One region of the Streptomyces sp. NPDC058701 genome, then DNA from elsewhere that is predicted to be linked to it. Evidence: riboswitches for the same ligand, from Rfam matches in the RefSeq annotation. Region 1 holds a riboswitch; the other holds the start of a gene.
The links. Region 1 has a riboswitch for thiamine pyrophosphate ahead of thiC (phosphomethylpyrimidine synthase ThiC). Riboswitches for the same ligand answer to the same signal wherever they lie in the genome.
Positions count from the first base shown of each region.

Region 1 (4,116 bases):
ATGCAGCCTGTTACTGAGCGTCAGGAGTACTCCCTCGGCACCGTGTGCGCAGCCATTCCGATCGCGGTTGGCGACGCACCGGCAACCGTGGCCATTTCTCTTCCTCTGCACCAAGAGAGTCGGTTGCTGTCTGCAATTGATCGGCTACGCAATGAAGTAGGCGCGCTGTTGAGCACCCTCGCGTTCTCTATCAGTATCTGAAAACTCACTCCTTGTGATCTGCAAGCGCTTCCACCACTCTTGTCAAGAGGCCCTTGGGGACCATTCCTGGCCACTTCCACAACAGCGGGGTAGGCAATGCGCGAGTCGGTGCAGGCAGAGGTCATGATGAACTTCCTCGTTTCCGAGGAGCTCTCGTTCCGGATCCCGGTGGAACTCCGGTACGACGCTCGTGATCCGTACGCAGTCCGCCTTACCTTCCACCTTCCCGGTGACGCGCCCGTGACCTGGGCGTTCGGTCGGGAGCTCCTTCTTGACGGCATCAACAAGCCGTGCGGTGAGGGTGATGTGCACATCGCTCCCTCCGAACCGGAGGAGCTGTCCGATGTCCACATCCGCCTGCAGGTGGGCGGTGACCGGGCGTTGTTCCGCGCGAGCGCGGCGCCGCTCGTCGCGTTCCTCGACCGCACCGACCGGCTTGTTCCGCTCGGTCAGGAGAGGAATCTGGGTGATTTCGAGGAGCACCTCGACGAAGCGCTCGGCAAGATCCTCGCCGGGTCGCGGCAGAACGAGCAGAATGCCGGCTGAGGCGACGCCGTGCCGCCGTTGAACCGTGACTGACTGTCATCGAAGGGAATTGTGGACAGGCCGTCGGCCGTCGGCCTACGGGACCCGACCCGACCCGCGGCGTCGGCGCGCGGCATGCCACCGCCCGCCGCCCCGGGTGCCCCGCCGCCGTCAGCGCTTGCGCCGCCGGCCCCGGCCGCTGCGCGCCGGGCCCTGGTTGGCCCCGGCGCTGGGACCGGCGGCCGGGGCCCCAGGGCGGTCGGCGGAGACGACGAGGGCGGCGAGCGCCGTCGTCACCGGGACCGACGCCACGAGCCCGATCGAGCCCACGAGCGTGCGTACGATCTCCGCCGCGACCAGCTCGCTGTTGGCCACGGACCCCATGCTGCTGTTCGCGATGGAGAACAGCAGGAGCAGGGGCAGTGCGGCGCCCGCGTAGGCGAGCACCAGCGTGTTGACGACCGAGGCGATGTGGTCCCGCCCGATCCTGATGGCGGCTCGGTACAGGCTGCGCGATCCCATCGACGGGTCGGCCTGGTGCAGTTCCCAGACGGCGGAGGTCTGGGTGACCGTCACGTCGTCGAGGACGCCCAGCGAACCGATGATCACGCCTGCGAGCAGCAAACCGCTCATGTCGATGTCCGGATAGAGACCGTGGATCAGGCCGGTGTTGTCGTCGGTGTTGCCGCTGAGGAAGGCCCAGTCGATGAACACCGAGCCCAGCAAGCCGATCAGCAGCAGCGAGACGAGGGTGCCGAGGACGGCGACCGAGGTCCGGGCGGTCAGGCCGTGGCACATGTAGAGCCCGATCAGCATGATCGCGCTCGCTCCCACGATCGCCACGACCAGCGGGTTCGAGCCCTGGAGGATGGCGGGCAGGATGAAGAGGGTCAGCACGCCGAAGCTGACGACCAGCGCGATCAGTGCGAACAGCCCGCGCATCCGGCCGACGAGGACGACCGAGACCGCGAAGATGCCGGCCAGCACCGCCATAGGGAACTTCCGGTTGACGTCGATCACCGAGTACTGGAGATCGCGGGGGGCGTCCGGAGCGTAGGCGACCACCACCTCCTGGCCGTCCTCCAACTGGCGCGGCGCACCCGGCTGGACGACCTCCACGAAGGTCCGGCCCCTGTCCGGTCCGCTGCCCACCTCGACGGTGGCCTTCTTGCACTCGCCGGTCTGCGCGGCCTCGGCCTCGCGGCCTTCGGGAGTGGACGTGTCCCCGGTCGACGGCACCTGCGAGGCGTTCACGGATTTGCAGTCGACGAAGGCCAGCGAGACGACCTTGCCCTGCTGGGTCTGCCGGTCGAAGCCGACCCCCGTGCGCTCGTGGCCGGGCGCGCCGCCCGGCCAGAGCACCACCAGGCCGACGAAGACGGCGGTGGCGAAGGGGATCAGGACGGCCGCGATGACCTTGCGCAGGTGCTTCGAGACAGGGGCCGCCGGGCCGTGGCTGTGGCTGTGGGAGTGGCCCGCGGTCGGACCGTGACCTGCGTGCGCATGGCCTGCGTGGCCGTTGGGGTCAGTGGGCTCGGTGGGGGGCTGCGGCGAGGACGTCACTGACTGATCATCGCAAGAGATGAGGGGGCCCACTGTTCAGCACGCCATAGATGACGCTAGCGTGGGGGCACCTTTGCACAACGCGGGAGCTCGGAGCACCGGGCTGAGAGGACGCTGATCACCGTACGCGCATCACCCATGCGTACGGGAAGAGGCTGCGTCGACCGCCGAACCTGTTACCGGGTAATGCCGGCGTAGGGAGATCAGGTCTCATGACCATTCAGGACGCACGCACGCCTGCCGTCAACCAGGGCGACGGCCAGACCGAGCGACAGCCGGGCTGGCACAAAGGGTACGTGGCGGGCTCCCGCCCCGACCTCCGGGTGCCGGTCCGGCAGGTCCACCTCACCAACGGCAAGGACGTGACGCTCTACGACACGTCCGGGCCGTACACCGATCCGCAGATCGAGACCGACGTCCGCCGGGGCCTCGCCCCGCTGCGCGAGAACTGGATCATCGCGCGCGGAGACACCGAGGAGTACGCGGGTCGCCCCGCGCGCCCCGAAGACGACGGGATCAAGCACACGTCGCCGCGCGGCGGCCTGAAGAACCTCGACGCGGTGTTCCCGGGCCGTCCCCGTCAGCCCCGCCGGGGCCGTGACGGCGCCGCCGTCACGCAGCTCGCGTACGCCCGGCGCGGCGAGATCACCCCGGAGATGGAGTACGTCGCGATCCGCGAGAACGTCTCCCCCGAGGTGGTCCGCGAGGAGATCGCCGCGGGCCGCGCGGTGCTCCCGGTCAATGTGAACCACCCCGAGATCGAGCCGATGATCATCGGCAAGCGGTTCCTGGTGAAGGTCAACGCCAACATCGGCAACTCCGCGGTCACCTCCTCCATCGAGGAGGAGGTCGACAAGATGACGTGGGCGACCAAGTGGGGCGCCGACACGGTCATGGACCTCTCGACGGGCCGCAACATCCACACCACGCGCGAGTGGGTGCTGCGCAACTCTCCCGTCCCGATCGGCACCGTGCCGCTCTATCAGGCGCTGGAGAAGGTCGACGGCCGTGCCGAGGACCTGACCTGGGAGATCTACAAGGACACGGTCATCGAGCAGGCCGAGCAGGGCGTCGACTACATGACGGTCCACGCCGGCGTGCTGCTCCCCTACGTGCCGCTGACCGCACGTCGAAAGACCGGCATCGTCTCGCGCGGCGGCTCGATCATGGCGGCTTGGTGCCTGGCGCACCACAAGGAGAACTTCCTCTACACGCACTTCGAGGAGCTCTGCGACATCCTCGCGACGTACGACGTCACGTACTCGCTGGGCGACGGCCTGCGCCCCGGGTCCATCGCGGACGCCAACGACGCGGCGCAGTTCGCCGAGCTCAAGACGCTGGGCGAGCTGAACACGATCGCCAAGCGGCACAACGTCCAGACCATGATCGAGGGCCCGGGCCACGTCCCGATGCACAAGATCAAGGAGAACATCGACCTTCAGCAGGAGATCTGCGAGGAGGCGCCGTTCTATACGCTCGGCCCGTTGACCACCGATGTGGCGCCCGCGTACGACCACATCACCTCGGGCATCGGCGCCGCGATGATCGCCTGGTGGGGCACCGCGATGCTCTGCTACGTCACGCCCAAGGAGCACCTGGGCCTGCCCAACCGGGACGACGTGAAGACCGGTGTCATCACGTACAAGATCGCGGCGCACGCGGCGGACCTGGCCAAGGGCCACCCCGGAGCCCAGGAGTGGGACGACGCGCTGTCGGACGCCCGGTTCGAGTTCCGCTGGGAGGACCAGTTCAACCTGGCCCTCGACCCGGACACCGCCCGTGAGTTCCACGACGAGACCCTTCCGGCCGAGCCGGCCAAGACCGCGC
Region 1 covers NZ_JBHXSY010000006.1:158,895-163,010, reverse strand. Annotated here, with positions in the region: gene ACFWW8_RS08620 (IclR family transcriptional regulator) at 1-201, shown strand, start outside; gene ACFWW8_RS08615 (SsgA family sporulation/cell division regulator) at 298-747, shown strand; gene ACFWW8_RS08610 (YibE/F family protein) at 898-2,289, opposite strand; TPP riboswitch at 2,362-2,507, shown strand; gene thiC (phosphomethylpyrimidine synthase ThiC) at 2,502-4,116, shown strand, end outside.

Region 2 (4,116 bases), on a different contig from region 1:
GGACTCGGCGTGGCAGGAGCGGCCGATCAGCACCTGCCCGCCGAGAACGGCGCGGGCCGCGGGGACCGGGATGTCACCCTGGCCGAGGTGCAGGACGTCGGAGCCGATGGCGTGCGCGACGTCCGCGCGGTCGTTGACGGCGAGCAGCTTGCCGTGGCGCCGCGCGGCCTCGGCGAACACCCGGAGGTGGTCGAGCTCCTCGCCCGCCTCCATGCCCTTGTCGCGGAGCTGGACGATGTCCACGCCCCCGGCCAGGACCGCGTCGAGGAACTCGGGGAGGTCACCCTGGCGCTTGCGGGCGTCCGTGCACAGGTAGAGCCGGGCGTCGGACAGCTGCATGGGTGTACCCCCCGTGATGGAAGCGGCGTACGGGCGGCCTCGCGGGGCCCGTACGCCGCGGTGGAGCGGATGCGGTTCAGGTCAGAGGGCGAGCGCCTGAGCGCGGCGCTTCACCTCCGTGCCGCGATTCTCGCTCAGCGCCTGCACGGGGGTGCCGGGCAGGGTCGGGTCCTCGGTGAAGAGCCACTCCAGGATCTCCTCCTCGGAGAAGCGGTCGTCGCGCAGCACGGTCAGGAGGCCCACGAGGCCCTTGACGACCTTGTCGCCGTCGATGAAGGGGGCCGGCACCTGCAGGGAGCGGTTCTCGCCCCGGCGCACGGCGATCAGCTGCCCTTCCTTGACCATCTGGCGGACCCGCGTCACCTCGATGTTCAGCTTCTCCGCGATGTCGGGGAGGTACAGCCAGGCGGGGACAAGGGCATCGATCTTTGCGTCAATCTCGGTCACGGGTACAAGCCTGCCACCTCGGACTGGCGGCCGGTACCCGGGCGGCCCCGTACGGGTACCGGCGCCGCCGGCCGGGGGGTGTCGGCGGAGTCGTTCCGTACGCCCGGAGGGCCCCGCACGGCAGGAGCGGGTTCGACGACACCCCCTGAGGGCTGTCCCGCAATCCCTGGCGGGCGCGCGACGCCAGGGATTGCGTGACAGCCCTCAGCGGGCCGTCGCCTTCAGCGGGACGGCCGGATCGGCGACCCGGTCGGGGTCCAGTGCGGTGCCCGACTCGATGAGCCTGCGGCCCTGTGCGAGGTCGCGCGGGCGGCCCACGGCCAGGACGGCCACCAGGGCGCCGTCGCGCAGCCAGCACACCGACCAGGCGGGTGCGGCCGGGTCGCCGCGCCAGAGCAGGGTGTCGGCGCCGCCGTGGTGGCCCGCGTACTGGACGAACCGGCCGAACTGCTCCGACCAGAAGTACGGGACCGGGTCGTAGACCTGGACGGGCTCCCCCGCCAGGACGTTCGCCGCGACGGCCCGGGGTCCCTGGAGGGCGTTGTCCCAGTGGTGGACGAGGAGGCGGGTGCCGTACCGGTCGGAGGGGAAGGAGGCGCAGTCGCCGACCGCGTAGACCCCGGGCAGGGAGGTGCGCAGGTGGGCGTCGGCGGTGACCGAGCCGTCGGGGCCCAGTTCGACGCCGCTCCCGGCCAGCCACCCGGTGGCCGGACGGGCGCCGATGCCCACGACCACGGCGCCGGCCGGCAGGCTGCGGCCGTCCGCCAGGAGGACCCGGCCGCCCTCGATCCCGGCGACGCGGGCGCCGGTGAGCAGTTCGGCGCCGGCCTCCTCGTACCAGCGGGCCATGGGTGCGGCGACCTCGGCGGGCAGGGCTCCGGCCAGGACCCGGTCGGCCGCTTCGACCACGGTCACCGCGCAGCCGGCCTCGCGGGCGGCGGTGGCGAACTCGGCGCCGATCCAGCCGGCCCCGACGACGACCGCGCGGTCGGCGGCGGCCAGGACGGGCCGCAGCCGCGCGGCGTCGTCGAGGGTGCGCAGCAGGTGCACGCCGGGGACGCCCTCGGTGCCGGGCAGGGTCAGCGGGACGGCGCCGGTCGCCAGCACGAGGGTGTCGTACGGGACGGGGCCCGACCCGGTGTCCAGTTCCCGGTCGGCGGCCCGCAGCCCGGTGACCTCGGTGCCGAGCATGAGCCGGATGCCGAGCCCTTCGAAGTCGACGTCGAAGGCGGAGTCCTCGGCCTTGCCGAGCAGGACCGCCTTGGACAGCGGGGGGCGGTCGTAGGGCTGGTGCGGCTCGGCTCCCAGCAGGGTCACGGGACCGGTGAAGCCCTGCTCCCGCAGGGCGACCGCGGTCTGCACGCCGGCCATTCCGGCGCCCACGATGACGACGCCGCTCTGTGTCTGTTCCGTCTGCTCGCTCACGCGGCCACCCTAATCTTCTGACGGCCCATCAGGAACAGGTGCCGCCTTACCCGCCGTCCGGCCCGGGGTTAGTCTGGCAGGCGTACCTATCGCGGGAGTCCGGGCGCACCGGGCTGAGAGGGAGGCTGGGCGGCCTCCGACCGTACGAACCTGATCCGGGTCATGCCGGCGAAGGGAGGGGCTGGACGCCCATGCACTCATCTCGAACGTCCCGGAAGGGATCCGACGTCCTCGTCATCGGGGGCGGCGTCATCGGACTCGTCACGGCCTGGCGGGCGGCCCGCCGCGGCCTCACCACTGTGCTCGCCGACCCGGCGCCCGGCGGCGGCGCGGCCCAGGTCGCGGCGGGCATGCTCGCCCCCGTCACCGAGCTGCACTACGGCGAGGAGGCGCTGCTGGGCCTCGGGCTCGCCTCCGCCGCCCGCTATCCGGAGTTCGCGGCCGAACTGGCCGAGGCGAGCGGCGGCCTGGACATCGGCTACCGGGCCTGCGGCACCCTCGCCGTCGCACTCGACTCCGACGACCGGCTTCACCTGCGCGAGCTGCACGCCCTGCAGCGCCGCTGCGGCCTGGAGACGCAGTGGCTCACCGGCCGCGAGTGCCGGCGCCTGGAGCCGATGCTGGCCCCCGGCGTACGCGGCGGCCTGCGCGTGGACGGCGATCACCAGGTCGACCCGCGCCGGCTGGCGGCCGCCCTGCTGGCCGCCTGCGAGCGGACCGGGGTGGGCGTCCACCGGGCGCGGGCCACGCGGCTGCTGGTCGGCGCCGACCGGGCGACGGGCGCCGTGCTCGACGACGGTACGGAACTGCTCGCCGACCAGGTGGTCCTGGCGGCGGGCTCGTTCAGCGGCCGGCTGGAGGGCGTGCCGGCGGAGGTGACCGCCCCCGTACGTCCGGTCAAGGGCCAGGTGCTGCGGCTCACGGTGCCCGCGGCGTACGGGGCGTTCCTGTCCCGGACCGTACGGGCGGTCGTCCGCGGCAGCCACGTCTACCTGGTGCCGCGCGAGAACGGCGAGCTGGTCATCGGAGCCACCAGCGAGGAACTCGGCTGGGACACCACCGTCACCGCCGGCGGGGTCTACGAGCTCCTGCGCGACGCCCACGAACTGGTGCCCGGCATCACCGAACTGCCGCTCACCGAGACCCGCGCGGGGCTGCGGCCCGGCTCCCCGGACAACGCCCCGCTGCTGGGCCCCACCGACCTGCCGGGGCTGCACCTGGCCACCGGGCACTACCGCAACGGGGTGTTGCTGACCCCCCTCACCGGCGACGTGATGGCGGAGCTGCTGGCCACGGGCGAACTGCCTCCGGTCGCCCGCCCCTTCAGCCCGCGCCGGTTCTCCACCGCACGTCAGGAGTCGTACGCATGACCATCTCCGTCAACGGCGAGCCGCGCGAGGTCGCGGCCGGCACCACCCTCGACGCGGTGGTCGCCATCCTGACGGCCGCCCCCTCCGGGGTGGCGGCCGCGCTCAACGAGACCGTGGTCCCGCGCGGGCAGTGGACGGCCACCCCGGTGGGCGACGGCGACCGGGTGGAGATCCTCACCGCGGTCCAGGGGGGCTGAGCGGCATGGCTGACGACCTCTTCGCCCTCGGCGGCCGGACCTTCTCCTCCCGCCTGATCATGGGCACGGGCGGGGCCCCGAGCCTGGACGTACTGGAACGCGCGCTCGTCGCATCCGGCACCGAGCTCACGACGGTGGCGATGCGCCGCCTCGACCCGACCGTCCAGGGCTCCGTCCTGTCGGTGCTGACGCGGCTCGGCATCGCGGTGCTGCCGAACACGGCGGGCTGCTTCACGGCGGGCGAGGCGGTGCTGACGGCCCGCCTCGCCCGCGAGGCGCTCGGCACGGACTGGATCAAACTGGAGGTGGTGGCGGACGAACGGACGCTGCTGCCCGAC
Region 2 covers NZ_JBHXSY010000001.1:306,060-310,175, forward strand. Annotated here, with positions in the region: gene thiE (thiamine phosphate synthase) at 1-339, opposite strand, end outside; gene ACFWW8_RS01420 (Rv2175c family DNA-binding protein) at 421-786, opposite strand; gene ACFWW8_RS01425 (NAD(P)/FAD-dependent oxidoreductase) at 991-2,211, opposite strand; TPP riboswitch at 2,293-2,405, shown strand; gene thiO (glycine oxidase ThiO) at 2,403-3,581, shown strand; gene thiS (sulfur carrier protein ThiS) at 3,578-3,778, shown strand; gene ACFWW8_RS01440 (thiazole synthase) at 3,784-4,116, shown strand, end outside.
Region 2: it holds a riboswitch for thiamine pyrophosphate, as region 1 does, so the genes downstream of both, thiO (glycine oxidase ThiO) here and thiC (phosphomethylpyrimidine synthase ThiC) in region 1, are expected to answer to the same signal.